One region of the Fructilactobacillus sp. YLN 2507 genome, then DNA from elsewhere that is predicted to be linked to it. Evidence: a T-box and tRNA genes for the amino acid it is inferred to sense, from the RefSeq annotation. Region 1 holds a T-box; the other holds one or more tRNA genes.
What was found. A T-box is a leader RNA that pairs with one kind of tRNA and senses whether it is charged. The one in region 1 lies ahead of asnS (asparagine--tRNA ligase), so its partner is inferred to be a tRNA-Asn.

Region 1 (7,751 bases):
GCATCACTCCACCCGCAGCTGAAAATCCAAAAACTACGCAGGCAAGTTCAATTAAAAAAGCATGGTTAGTTACTAAAATTGTAAGTAAAGCTGCTACTGCTAAGAAGTTTAACCCCAACATTAACTTATTTTCAGATAATTTTAACTTGAGTAAGAAAAATAAAGCAATAACTCCCATAATTGATCCAATACTATATAATGACAAGAGAAAATGAGACATAATTTCAGTCATATATAAAACTTTTTGTGCATATAATGTAATCCATTGAGTAAAAAGAATCATCAATGCCATTGAAGTATATCCATACCCTAATAAGGCTCCTGTCATCACAAATTTTCTTAATGAATATTTTCCAGTTGAAAGCTGCTGACGGGATCCACTAGTTTGATTTGGCAAAGGAAACTTAACGGGTACTAAAATTAACCCATTAATCATTAATAAGACCGCCATCATCATAAATGACCAACCATACCAAAGCTGATGATCTCCTAAAAAAGCAACTAACATTGGCAAAATGAATTCACCGGCAGACATAAAGGCTTTTAATAATACAGTTCCTTGTCCTTGACCGTCGTTCATTTCAACAAGAGTCGGATAAGTTCCCGCATCCAATAATGAATTTGCAACTCCAGCAAAAATGGCAAAAATATAGGCTAACCAAACTTGATTGGTAACCGCCATCCCTAATGCAAAGATTAAATAAGCTAACATTCCTAGGTAAACAAAAGTTTTTCGCCCAAACCGATCCGTTAATAATCCAGAGATCGGATAAGCAATTAATCGACCAATTCCTACCCCTGACATAACATAAGAAACCATTGCAATCGTTGTTACCCAACTATGAGCTAAGTTAGTCATATTTTGAGCCAAAATAATTAAGGCAAATCCATGAACAAAGTAGTTTAAATATAAACCAATTGATAGTCTTAAATTATTCAACTTTAATTTACTTTTTGTTTCCATGATATTTACTCCTTTTAATAAAAAAACTCGCTAAACAATTAATTGTCTAGCGAGTTTTTAAAATTCGTAAAAGAAATTTTAATCTGAAAATAGAAAAATCCATTATCCTGCTCGACGAGACATTAATTCAGTATCCAGTCGAGCAAGTTAAACAACCCAAACTTAGATACGGATGACTACCATCCGCATCTAAATTAAACGCGAATGGCTACATAAACCAAGCATAGGTAATATATAAAGTGTGGGTCGTTCGAAATTCATTTTTCATGATTAATCGTTTCCTTCCTTTAATTTGTATTAATTTAACCATAAATCCCATTTAAGTGTCAACATTTTTATGAAAAATAGAAAATTTATTTAATTAACTCCCCAGTAACGACAATTCGTTCGGTAATTCCAGGAACTGGTTTAGTACAAGTAATTAAAGTAACTTGCTTTTTACCAGGTACATCATTTACCACTCCAACATCTTTTTCATTAACTTCTTTAACAATAGTAACTTTGTATTTATAAGTCTTGCTTAAATCGGAAAGCTCAATTAGCTGGCCCTTTTTTGCTTTTGTTAGTGGTGAAAATAAACGCTTGGGATCATCCATATGATGACTAGCTAACGCATAATTTCCCTTTCCCATTTTTTGATTAGGTTTCATAGTTCCAGCTCCTAAGAACAATGTCTCAGAATTTAATCCTTTATAAATAGGAAGATTAATTCCAACGGCCGGATACTTAATTTTTCCAATTGCATTTTCATGACTAGCCTTTTCGCTTTCCATAATCGACTTTGCAGAAACCTCCGAAACCGCTTTATAATCATAATTACCTGACTTTGCTTCACCTTTTTTTACTTCCGACTTTGTTAATTTATTTACTTTTTGTTCCGATCGCATACCTAACCAAAAGCTTTCAATTTGGGAGTTAAAGGTTAACCCTAATCCAATCAATAACAAAATTATTAAAACTAAATAGGTAAGGATTTTCTTAATTCGATGGTGCTTTTTTTTAATTGACATTTTTAAATTCCCCTCAAAGAAAACAGACCATCTAAGCATGGCCTGTTCTAAGCTATTTAATTTATCATATCACAATTTAGGCACTTTGATTGTTTTTTTGCGTATTCCGAATCATCATAGCAATGACTAATCCAATTAAAGCAACTGAAAAAAAGGTTACATAAACAGCATGAAATCCAAATTGATTAGCTTGACTAAGAGACTTACCTGATTGTCTGTCCATCTTAGTAAAGTTTACCAAGATTAAAGTTGCCACAGTAACTCCCGTTGATCCAAGAACTTGTCGAATAGTTGTAATTACGGCGGTTCCATGAGAAATTAAATCATTTGGAAGCGAATTGGCACCTAAAGTAACCGCTGGCATCATAACAAAAGCGTTTCCACCTTCGATTAACATGGCAATTAAAATCATTCCCCAAATACTAGTTAGTTGAAAAATAGTTAACATCCCCCAACCTGTAACAATCATACACATGCCAAAAATCATGGTTGACTTAAACCCAAACTTATCAGCCAAAGTACCTGTTAAGGGGTTTAAGAAACTAAGTAAAGCAGCTCCAGGAACCAATGCCATTCCAGAAATGAATGGTGAAACATGAAGCACTTGTTGATAATAAAGTGGGAAAATAATTGTTACCACAATTAATGAGATGTAAGAAAAGCCAGTTAAAAGGACTGATAAATCATAATTAAAACTCTTCATTACCCATAAATCTAACAATGGATTCTTAATCGTAAGTTGGCGGTGGACAAACAAACTAAGCATAATTAATGACACAATTAATATCATTCCTAATTCTGTGAAATTGACATTACCACGTCCAATTTCAGAAATGAAGTACAATAAGCCAACTAATCCTAGAGTATAAAAAATGGACAACCAATCCAACTTAGTTTCTTTTCTAGCCATGACATCTTTCATAACGAAAAATGAAAGAACCAAAATCAAAGTAATGATTAACATAAAGAAAACAAATAGCCCTCTCCAAGACGTATAGTTCAACACAATTCCAGAAATAATAGGCCCACAAGCAAGGGCTGATCCCATTACTAAACCAGCAACTCCCATAATGGTTCCTCGCTTCTTTTCCGGAGTGATTTCTAGCAAAACTGTTTGATAAGAAGGAAAAAGAATTCCAACAGCTGCAGCTTCCATTACTCGACCTAACATTACAATTGGAAAACTATTTCCAAAGTAAATAATCAAAGTCCCAAGATCAAATAATATCAATACTAAGGCAAACAAGCGTTTAAAACTCATATTATTTAATAGCCAGGGACTGATTGGCATCGTAATACACATAACAATCATAAAACCAGTTGTCAACCATTGAATCGTATCTGCTGAAACACCAAAGTAATTCATTAAAGTAGGATAAGCAGTTGATAATGATGATTGACTAATGGACATCGTAAATGTCCCAATTAACATCGTTGCAATGAATAAAAAACGAGTTAAGGGACTCATCGTGAATTTTGTTTTCATAAGTTGCATCCCTTTCAAAATCATATCATATTATAATTATTACAGACTACATTATACTATATTTTTAGCTATAAAAAAAGAACGCAATTAGCGTTCCTTAATAATTTTAGAAATTAATACTTCCTTGAACTCGTGGATAAGGAATCACATCACGGATGTTATCCATCCCAGTAACATACATTAAAAGCCTTTCAAACCCAATTCCAAAACCAGAGTGTTTTGTTCCACCATATTTACGGAGATCTAAATACCATTCATATTCTTCACGTGGTAATCCAAATTCTTTCATCTTAGCTTCTAAGACATCTTCTCGTTCTTCCCGTTGGCTTCCTCCAATTAATTCACCAATTCGGGGAACTAACAAGTCAACAGCTGCAACGGTTTTACCATCTTCATTATCACGCATATAAAATGCTTTAAAATCACGTGGATAATCCGTTACAAAAACTGGCTTTTCAAAGACTTTTTCAGCTAAGTATTGTTCATGTTCGGAGTTAAAATCAATTCCCCATTTGACTGGGAACTTAAATTCAACATCAGCTTTTTCTAATAAATCAATTGCTTCAGTATAAGTAATGCGCGCAAAATCTTCATCAACAGTTTTGTGTAATAAAGCTAATAAATCATGATCAACATTATCATTTAAGAATTGTAAATCAGCAGCAGCATTGTCTAATAAATATTGAACTACATACTTTAAAAGTCCTTCTGAACGATCTAAAACATCAGGAAGTTCAGCAAAAGCCATTTCTGGTTCAATCATCCAAAACTCAGCAGCATGTCGTTTCGTATGAGAATCTTCGGCTCTAAAAGTAGGCCCAAAAGTATAAACATCTCGAAAAGCTAAAGCAAATGGTTCAACTTGAAGTTGTCCACTAACAGTTAAATTAGTTTCTTCACCAAAGAAATCTTTACTATAATCATTTTTCCCAGCATCTGTTTTAGGAGTGTCTTTGTCATCTAACGTAGTCACACGGAACATTTCTCCGGCACCTTCTGTATCACTGCTAGTAATAATTGGAGTATTAACATAAACAAAACCATTTTTTTGTAAATATTCATGAATTGCAAAAGCTGCTAAAGAGCGAATTTTGAAAACTGAATAAAAAGTGTTAGTACGGGGGCGTAAATGTGCAATTGTTCGTAGGTATTCTAATGAATGTGCCTTCTTTTGAAGTGGAAAATCTGGGTCTGAAACTCCTTCAATTACAACTGCTTCAGCATGTAACTCAAATGGTTGTTGGGCATCCGGTGTTTCCACTAATTTACCAGTAATTTTTAAAGTTGAACTAATTGGTAACTTAGTCACATCCTCGTAATTATCTAAATCATTTCGTTTAGCAATTATTTGAATATTCTTAATATAAGAACCATCGTTCAATTCGATAAATGCAATTTTCTTTGATGAACGTGTAGTCCGAATCCAACCAGAAATTGTAATTGATTCATCACCAAAATCACGTGACTTGGTATACAAATCTTTTACTAAAACATCTTTCATGTTAATCTCTCCTTTAATTTTTGACAAAACAAAAAGACTCCGTCTATAAGGGACGAAATCTTCGCGGTACCACCCAAATTGTTTAATTTAATAAACCAACTTTAAACAACAATAACGAGTTGCAACCGTTGGTTTTTCAACCAAAATAACATTGAATGTTCTTCACTTACATGTCTAGTTAAGCTCTCACTATCCCTAACTCGCTAAATAGAATAATCTAAGTTACTCTTCCACTGTTTGCCATACTTTGCTTACTTAAAATATACAATATCAAACCTAATTTTGCAATTATTTATCGGAACTAAACAGCACTTCATTAATTTGATGGCGCAAATCACCAAAGTCTTGAAAAGCTTCCCGAACTGCATCAACTGGTTCCGTTCCATCAGTTACTTTTACAGTAGCATCTTGCATCAATGACCGCTTAAATTCAATTTTTAACATTTCCAACCGAGGAGTTAAAGGATAGTCAGCAAAAATCTTATCTAATTTTCCTTGAATTGCAATTTCTACATTATTTTCAGCCATGATAAAGCCCTCCTTTAATTTATTTTCTAAGCATTACACAAGTTCCTTCTGGAACCGCAAAGTCCTTTTGAAGCATTGTGAGTTTTCCCGTGTCAAGATTTCTTTGATACAAAGTAGCATTATTAGTATTTTGATTAACTGCAACTATAAAGCTTTGATCACTATTAAACGTAAAATCACGGGGAAATTCACCTTCAATGGAAATTAATTGAATTAAGTCTACGTTTCCATCTTCTAAAATTTCAAAAACCGCTAAACTATCATTGCCCCGATTGGAAACATAGACAAATCGATTATCATTAGAAATCCGAATTGCAGCGGCTCCATTATGTGAGGTCCATGCAGCAGGAATCGTGGAAACGATTTGTTGCACAGCCAACGTTCCGGTTTCTTCATTATAATCAAGTACAGCTAATTGACTGGAAAGTTCACCAACTAAATAAGCTTTACCTGTTTTTTCAACAAATTGAATATGCCGAGGTCCAAACCCGGGTGCCATCGTGGTTTCACTAACTAAGTAAAGTTTTCCTTGTTCTGATAAATCATAAAGATAAACTTTATCTAGTCCAAGATCACAAACAGCAATACGATTGTCGTAGGTCAAATCTGCATAATGAGGATGAGGGCCACTTGCTTGTTCAGGACGAGGACCAACTTCCCCAATATCATGAATTCGATCTGTTTCAGTTAAGGTTCCATCAGTATTAATTTTAAACACGGTAACATTGCCCGTATGGTAATTTGCTGTGTAAACGTTTTGATGAAGTTCGTCAATAGTCACATAAGCTGGACTACTGCCCGCTTCCGTAACATCTTGAATTTCTTGAAAGGGAATTTTAGCACTGTCAAAAACTAATAATCCCCCCATTGTTTGGTCATTTTTAAGTTCTTTATCAATTGCATAAACTTTATGGGCATCTGATTCAGCTACGTAAGTGGGTGATCCAGCTTTTGCAACTAGTTCGGCATTTTGCAATTCTTTTTTATCAGTATCTAATTCAATTTGATAGATTCCCTGACTTTGATGTTTTGTATACGTACCAACTAAAAATTTTTCAATCATCGTTGCTACTCCTCCAACTCTTTTTCTACATTATCCCATACTCTATCAACTCGGTAAAGAAACCGATTTCATAAATTACCCAATATGATTTTCTCGTAAAATAGCGGCAACTTCTTGATCCATGGCGGGCGTTTTTTTCCATTCATTAAATTCCGTCATGGATTCCGTTGGCATTTCAAAGTTTTCATTAATGTAGTTTTCATAATTAATCACATGAACGGAATGTGGAATGTTAATCTGTAAAATTCGAACTTGTTTAATGTATCCACGTTCAGCAGCTAATTCTGCTCTCCCATTTTGAACCATGTTACTGATTTCTAAATACTTACTATTATCTAGTCGTGTAATTTCCTCAATTAAAGTTAAAGTTTCATTACTTTTTTTGGCCATTTAAATCCCCGCTAAGTTTACAAATGTGTTTTTGTGACTGATTTAACACCTTTTCGATTGGCATTTAGTTTGTTTTGTTGCTCTTTAAATTTATTCCAAGTTTCTTCCTTACGATCATGTTTTTTTTGTTTGTTTCGTTTTGTAAATTTCATTTTATTCACCTCAATTTTGATACAAAAAAAGAATTGTTTCCACAATTCCCCTTGCAAAACATAGTTTTATTCTACTGTAACACTCTTGGCAAGATTTCGTGGTAAATCAACATTTAATCCCTTGTTTAAACTAGTGTAATAAGCTAGTAATTGAGCCGGGATGACACTAAGCAATGGAGTCAATAGTTCATCAACGTCTGGAATTACAAATGTATCATTGTCTTGAGCAAGGCTCTTTCTAACAATTGTTAACGTCTTAGCCCCACGCGCAGCAGTTTCCATTAAGTTACTTCGAGTTAATCCAGCTGTAAAACCTTGAGTAATAATTCCAATAACGGGTGTTCCCTCTTCAATTAGAGCAATCGTTCCGTGTTTTAATTCACCAGAAGCAAATCCTTCAGCATGAACATATGAAATTTCTTTCAATTTGAGTGCTGCTTCTAATGAAACTGTATAATCAATTCCGCGCCCAATATAGAATGCTTGATTAGCATTGACAAAGTAGTCCTGCGAAATTTCGTCAATTTTATCTTTTTCATCTACAATAGTCTGCATGCCTTGCGCAACTAGACTTAATTGAGCTTTCAAATCAAAATCCTGTGCTCTTTGGTTACCAAGATATTCACCAACTGCTTTAGCTAAAATAGCTTCTAATGC
Region 2 (7,751 bases), 120 kb from region 1:
TCGGTAAATTTTAAGTTTTCAAGATAATCGATGACATGCTTTAATCCTGCAAACACAGCATAACCATTTCCAAAAGGCATATCACGAAAATAAACTTCAAAAACTGCATGACGATTTTGCATTTTTTTTGCAAAATAAGTTGCCATCATATTAATTTCATAATCATCAGTATGCAAAGTGAGATTTGCATTAACATCTATAGTTGCCATTTTTTTATTCCTCCAGAATAAAACAAACCAAGAAATTCAATTATGATTTAATTCTAACATTAAAAGTAATAAAGTAAAAAACACCAATCTCATTTTGGCTAATTCCGTATCTATTTATTTAAATAAAATTCAAAGCGTTGGGCAACGTATTGCGTTTCAACAAATTCAAGTGGCTGTTGATTTTTCAAATATGAAATTTGTTTCAATTTCAAAATCGGATCTCTGGGTTTAATAGTTAATAATTCTGCGACTCGTGAACTTGCTAAAATAGCTGAAATATATTGTTTGGCACTCACCGGAATCAGTCCCTTTTGTTCAGCTAACGAACGATAAAATGATTCAGTTACATCAACTTGATTCATCCCCTTAATCAAATCTGCTCTAACGGTAGTTGTTTCTAAACAAATCGGTTCCCCATCACCAAAACGCAACCGTTCCATACGCAAAACTCGTTCATTATTTTTTAATTCTAAGACACTTGCCTCTTTAAAAGTTGGTTCAATAATTTTATAAGATAATGTTTGACTACTTGGTTTCTTACCCTGAGCTTCCATAGTTTCTGTAAAGCTAGAAATACCAGACATATGCTCCTGAACTTTTTGACTAGTTACAAAAGTTCCTGATCCAATTGCATGGCGCAATAAGCCCTCATCAATTAAAGTTTGAACTGCTTGTCTTAAGGTCATTCGACTAACCCGATAACTTTCTGCCAATTTTCTTTCAGAAGGAATTTGGGTACCTAATGGCCATACTCCCGTTTCAATTTTTTGTTTAATGTCGTTGTGAATTTTTATGTAAACTGGTAAATCCATAAATCCTCCTATAAAAAAAATCGACTGACAATACGTCAGTCGATTTACCTATTGGGCTAGCTGGGATCGAACCAGCGCATACTAGGATCAAAACCTAGTGCCTTACCGCTTGGCCATAGCCCAAAAATAAAATGGAGGGGAGTGGATTCGAACCACCGAACCCGAAGGAGCGGATTTACAGTCCGCCGCGTTTAGCCAGACTTCGCTACCCCTCCGCATTGATTAATTGATTAGGTCACCCAATCAACATATATAATATTAATGGATAACGATGATCTTGTCAACAAAATATCGAAAAAAATCCAAATTTTTTTCGATATTTGCTAGGCGTTAAACTTACCCTAGTTTTTAATAAAAAAAGACATCAAAAAAAGCCTGAATTCAATTAAAATTTAGACTTTTAAACAAAAATTTATTTAGATTATTCTACATTTTCCATCAAGCTTAAAATTGGTTTTACAAAGAATAGTAAGACTACACTAGCTCCAATAGCAACTAACCCAATAATTCCAAAGTAAGCAATTTCGTGTCCTGGTGTATAAAAACGAGCAATTTGAGAATTAACTGCTTGTCCAGCAGCATTTGATAAGAACCACATACTTAACATTTGGGCACCAAAAGCTTTTGGTGCAAGTTGTGTCGTAACTGACAAACCAATTGGAGAAATTAACATTTCACCAATTTCAATAATGGCCCAACTACCAACTAACCAAAGTGGATTAATTTTAGCAGATGTTCCAAAAAGCATGAGTGGAATTACCATAAGTAAAAATGATAAACCTGAGAAGAACAAACCATAGGCAAATTTCTGTGGAGTTCTTGGTTGACGCTTACCCAACTTATTCCACAAAATTACAAATAATGGAGTATAAAGCATGATAAACAACGGGTTCAATGATTGATACCAACTTGGATCAATTTTTAACCAACCTAAGTTGTTATTTGTTTGACTAGCAGCAAAACTTGCTAAAATACTTGAACCAGATTCTTCAATTCCCCAAAAAATCATGGCACCGATAAATAGTGGTATGTAGGCAAGTACTTTCTTATGTTCATCTGCTGTAACTTTCTTGCTTTTTAACATAATTACGAAATAAATAATTGGCGTTACAATTGCTATAATACTTAAAAGCGTAACAAAGTTGTCAATAGTAAGAATTCCCATCAATTTCATAACAGTTATAACGGCAGCGAAAGCAATTAAACCGGCAATAATCTTAAAAACTGCTGATTTTGTTTCCCCAGAAAGTAATGGATCAGAAGGTTTTTCACCATCATCACCAAGGGTTTTATTACCACCAAAGTAGTAGAACAATAATCCAAAGAACATTCCAAATGCTGCAAGTGAGAATCCAACATGATAATTGTATGAAGTAGAAACCCATCCACATACTAGTGGTGAAATGAAGGCACCAAAGTTAATCCCAAAAACAAAAATTGTAAAAGCACTTTCACGTCGTAAATCTTCTGGTTTATATAGCTTACCAACCATATCAGAAATATTAGGTTTTAAAAGCCCAGTTCCTAAAGTAATAAAGGCAATCGAAGCAAATAGCCCCGTTAATCCAGCCGGAAGTGATAACGAAATGTGCCCTAACATGATTAAAATTCCACCATACAGAACCGTCCGACGACTTCCTAAAATTCGATCACTAATGTACCCACCAATTACGGATGCAAGATAAACTAATGATCCATAAATTGCCATAATTGACAAACCAGTGGTTTGAGATAGTCCCAAACCACCCTCTGAAACTTTAGCAACAATGTAAAACAATAGGATAGCTCGCATCCCATAGTAACTAAATCTTTCCCAGAATTCGGTTCCGACTAAAGCCGCTAAACCCTTCGGTTGTCCAAAAAACGCATGATCCATATCTTTTTTATTTTCCAAAATTATCTCTCCTAATTAAGAATATAAAAACAATTATACTCTACATCCTTTGTTTATACAAACTGAACATTTGTATATAAACTAACTAAAAAACGACTTAATCAAATTAGTTAAGTCGTTTTATTAGTTAGTTAGTAATTATTTTAGAGCATATCTAAATAACGATCCCGTTCCCATTGAGAAACGTTTTGACTGTAAGCACTCCATTCCATGTTTTTAGCATCTAAGAAATTCTGATAAATATGAGGACCCATAGCATCTTCCATTAAAGGATCTTTAGCATATTCAACTAATGCATTGTGTAATGAAGTTGGTAATTTTTCAATGTGATCAAGTTTAAGTTCTTTTCCATCCATTGAATAAATATTACGATCAACTGGTTCTTCTGGTTCAATCTTATTTTTGATTCCATCTAATCCGGCTTTTAAAATGGCAGCAATAGCTAAATATGGATTAGCTGAAGGATCAACACTTCTTAATTCAAGTCGAGTTCCCTTACCACGAGCGATGGGAACTCTAATCATTGGAGAACGGTTAGCACCCGACCAAGCAATATATACTGGAGCTTCAAATCCAGGAACTAATCGTTTGTATGAGTTAACTGTTGGATTACATACAGCAGTTAGAGCTTTTGCATGTTTCAATAATCCACCTAAGAAATAATAAGCAGTTTGTGATAATTGGCCTTCCCCATTTTCATCATAGAAAGCATTTTTTCCATCTTTATCAAAGAGTGACATGTTCATATGCATTCCAGAACCATTAACCCCATTCAAAGGTTTAGGCATAAAGGTTGCATATAAGCCATAACGTCGAGCCACGGTTTTAACAACCATTTTGAAAGTCTGAATATGATCAGCAGCAGCTACTGCATTATCATATTCAAAATCAATTTCATGTTGTCCTGGGGCAACTTCGTGATGAGATGCTTCAACTTTAAAGTTCATTTTTTCAAGCTCAAGCACCATATCACGACGAACGTTAGCAGCTAAGTCCATTGGTGCTAAATCAAAATAGCTTCCTTTATCATTTAGTTTTTCGGTTGGACGACCATTTTCGTCTAATTCAAATAGGAAAAACTCTGGTTCAGGTCCAATGTTAAAATCGCTAAACCCTAATTCTTGCATTTCTTCAAGAACACGCATTAAATTATTACGAGGATCTCCAGCAAATAATTCGCCATCAGCAGTATATACTGAACAAGTAATTCTTGCTACTTTACCGTGCTCGTCACCCCAAGGAAATACCATCCAGGTATCAAGATCTGGATGTAAATACATATCACTTTCTTCAATTCTCACAAAACCATCAATTGAAGATCCATCAAACATTAACTTTCCTGCCAATAATTGATCTAATTGACTAATTGGAACTTCAACATTTTTAACTGTTCCAAGTAAATCAGTAAACATTAAACGAAGAAAACGAACATCTTCATCTTTAACCATTCTTTTAATATCTTCAGGTGTATATTTGACTGTCTTTTCCATTACCCTATCTCCCTTTTATAAATGACCGTGTTTGAATTGAGGATTTTTATCAACATAGAAGCCACCGGCTTTCATGATATCATCATGAAGGTACTCACGAACTCTTTCATCACTAACACTTTGCCGTTGATTATTTTGCTTATTAGCTAAACGACGACGTTGTTTTTCGTAAACACGCTTTACCTGTTCAATATTCATTCCTTCATCCAAGTAATCTTTCACTTCTAGAATTCGATCAATATTATTCAATGAATAAAGGCGACGATTACTTTCAGTACGCTTAGATTTTACTAAACCACAATCATCATAATATCTAATCTGGCGCGCTGTTAGCGATGTTAATTTCATTACTGTACCCATCGGCAAAACTGCCATTGAGCGTCTTAAATCTTTTTCACTCATATCAATAGCTCCTCATTGATAGTAATCATAGAAGTATTTAAATAAATGGTCAACTATTAATGTAACATTTTGTGACATAAGAAAATAAAAAAAAAGAAATACATCAAATGATTTATTTCTTTTTTTGAATGTATGCAACTTGTATACCATAAATTACATACTATTCTATGTTATGCAATATGAATTATATCAACAATGTTTTTATACAAGCATTATCGATAATAGTAAATAGATATCCTTAATATGCTGATTAGAGGAGTCGAACCTCCGACCTTCGGTTTACGATGCCGATGCTCTACCAACTAAGCTAAATCAGCAAAAATATTAGCATATAAATCAAAAGCGCTAACCAAGCAGTTAACGCTTTTGATTTAACTCCGACAGGCGGGCTCGAACCGTCGACAACCTGATTAACAGTCAGGTGCTCTACCAACTGAGCTATGTCGGAATAATAGACGCGCGGCAACGTCCTATCCTCGCAGGGGGCGATCCCCCAACTACTTTTGGCGTGCTGAAGCTTAACTTCTGTGTTCGGCATGGGAACAGGTGTATCCTTCAGGCTATCGCCACCACACTACTTTTTTGTGAGAACTTCGTTCTCTCAAAACTAGACAATATTATTTTCTTCCGATTAACTTCCATTGAATCTTCATTCTACTTGGTTAAGTCCTCGACTGATTAGTATTAGTCCGCTTCACGTATCACTACGCTTCCACTTCTAACCTATCTACCTGATCATCTTTCAGGAGTCTTACTTCCATATAGGAATGGGAAATCTCATCTTGAGGCGAGTTTCACACTTAGATGCTTTCAGCGTTTATCTCATCCATACATAGCTACTCAGCAATGCGCCTGGCGGCGCAACTGATACACCAGCGGTATGTCCATCCCAGTCCTCTCGTACTAGGGACAGCTCCTCTCAAATTTCCTGCGCCCGCGACGGATAGGGACCGAACTGTCTCACGACGTTCTGAACCCAGCTCGCGTACCGCTTTAATGGGCGAACAGCCCAACCCTTGGGACCAACTACAGCCCCAGGATGCGATGAGCCGACATCGAGGTGCCAAACCTCCCCGTCGATGTGAACTCTTGGGGGAGATAAGCCTGTTATCCCCAGGGTAGCTTTTATCCGTTGAGCGATGGCCCTTCCATTTGGTACCACCGGATCACTAAGTCCGACTTTCGTCCCTGCTCGACCTGTATGTCTCGCAGTCAAGCTTGCTTTTGCCTTTACACTTTTGGAATGATTTCCAACCATTCTAAGCAAACCTTTGAGCGCCTCCGTTACTATTTAGGAGGCGACCGCCCCAGTCAAACTGCCAACCAGACACTGTCTCCGCGCACGATCAGTGCGCAGGGTTAGAGTGTTCACATAACAAGGGTAGTATCCCACTGACGCCTCCACCGAGACTAGCGTCCCGGCTTCTATGGCTCCTACCTATCCTGTACAAGTTATGTAAACACCCAATATCAAGCTACAGTAAAGCTCCATGGGGTCTTTCCGTCCTGTCGCGGGTAACCTGCTTCTTCACAGGTATCTTAATTTCACCGAGTCTATCGTTGAGACAGTACTCAAATCGTTACGCCTTTCGTGCGGGTCGGAACTTACCCGACAAGGAATTTCGCTACCTTAGGACCGTTATAGTTACGGCCGCCGTTTACTGGGGCTTCATTTCGGTGCTTTGCCGAAGCTAACACTTCCACTTAACCTTCCAGCACCGGGCAGGCGTCAGCCCATATACTTCATCTTACGATTTTGCATAAACCTGTGTTTTTGATAAACAGTCGTTTGAGTCTTTTCACTGCGGCTGGCCGTGAGGCCAGCACCCCTTCTTCCGAAGTTACGGGGTCATTTTGCCGAGTTCCTTAACGATAGTTCTCTCGCTCACCTGAGGATACTCTCCTCGACTACCTGTGTCGGTTTGCGGTACGGGTAATTAATTACTAACTAGAAGCTTTTCTCGGCAGTGTGACGTCAGATCCTTCTCTACTTAAATTTCGATCCTCATCATCGCTTGTCAACTCGCTTAAAAGCATTTAACTCTTAAACTGACTTACGATTTGAACACACCTTTCCATTCGTGTGCTAATCTTAGCCTACTGCGTCCCTCCATCGTTCAAACATAATTAACTAGTACAGGAATCTCAACCTGTTATCCATCGCCTACGCTTCTCAGCCTCGGCTTAGGTCCCGACTAACCCTGGGTGGACGAGCCTTCCCCAGGAAACCTTAGTCATTCGGTGGATCAGATTCTCACTGATCTTTCGCTACTCATACCGGCATTCTCACTTCTAAGCGCTCCAGCAGTCCTTACGGTCTACCTTCATTGCCCTTAGAACGCTCTCCTATCACGCAACGTAGTTGCGTCCGCAGTCTCGGTAATATGCTTAGCCCCGGTAAATTTTCGGCGCAGAATCACTCGACTAGTGAGCTATTACGCACTCTTTAAATGGTGGCTGCTTCTGAGCCAACATTCTAGTTGTCTATGCAACTCCACTTCCTTTTCCACTTAGCATATATTTAGGGACCTTAACTGGCGGTCTGGGCTGTTCCCCTTTCGACGATGGATCTTATCACTCATCGTCTGACTCCCGGACATAAATCAATGGTATTCGGAGTTTATCTGAACTCAGTAATCCTAGATGGACCCCTTGCTCAAACAGTGGCTCTACCTCCATGATTCTAATTCCGAGGCTAGCCCTAAAGCTATTTCGGAGAGAACCAGCTATCTCCAAGTTCGTTTGGAATTTCACCGCTACCCACACCTCATCCCAGCACTTTTCAACGTACACGGGTTCGGACCTCCGGTGCGTATTACCGCACTTTCATCCTGGACATGGGTAGATCACCTGGTTTCGGGTCTACGGCAACATACTATGGCGCCCTATTAAGACTCGCTTTCGCTACGGCTCCGCTTTTTCGGCTTAACCTTGCATGCAACTG

Region 2: it has a tRNA-Asn gene. The T-box ahead of asnS (asparagine--tRNA ligase) is inferred to sense a tRNA for this amino acid. The anticodon was not compared.

The regions. Positions count from the first base shown of each region.
Region 1 covers NZ_CM184303.1:872,874-880,624, forward strand. The annotation lists gene AC0GLY_RS04570 (MFS transporter) at 1-964, opposite strand, end outside; gene AC0GLY_RS04575 (class A sortase) at 1,318-1,974, opposite strand; gene AC0GLY_RS04580 (MFS transporter) at 2,051-3,469, opposite strand; gene asnS (asparagine--tRNA ligase) at 3,567-4,961, opposite strand; T-box leader at 5,007-5,202, opposite strand; gene AC0GLY_RS04590 (hypothetical protein) at 5,250-5,489, opposite strand; gene AC0GLY_RS04595 (lactonase family protein) at 5,509-6,552, opposite strand; gene AC0GLY_RS04600 (hypothetical protein) at 6,628-6,942, opposite strand; gene AC0GLY_RS04605 (hypothetical protein) at 6,960-7,094, opposite strand; gene glmS (glutamine--fructose-6-phosphate transaminase (isomerizing)) at 7,161-7,751, opposite strand, start outside.
Region 2 covers NZ_CM184303.1:989,463-997,213, forward strand. The annotation lists gene AC0GLY_RS05160 (nicotinate phosphoribosyltransferase) at 1-209, opposite strand, end outside; gene AC0GLY_RS05165 (GntR family transcriptional regulator) at 320-1,021, opposite strand; tRNA gene AC0GLY_RS05170 (tRNA-Gln) at 1,073-1,144, opposite strand; tRNA gene AC0GLY_RS05175 (tRNA-Tyr) at 1,154-1,236, opposite strand; gene AC0GLY_RS05180 (peptide MFS transporter) at 1,443-2,915, opposite strand; gene glnA (type I glutamate--ammonia ligase) at 3,059-4,405, opposite strand; gene AC0GLY_RS05190 (MerR family transcriptional regulator) at 4,421-4,807, opposite strand; tRNA gene AC0GLY_RS05195 (tRNA-Thr) at 5,052-5,124, opposite strand; tRNA gene AC0GLY_RS05200 (tRNA-Asn) at 5,183-5,255, opposite strand; rRNA gene rrf (5S ribosomal RNA) at 5,265-5,381, opposite strand; rRNA gene AC0GLY_RS05210 (23S ribosomal RNA) at 5,466-7,751, opposite strand, start outside.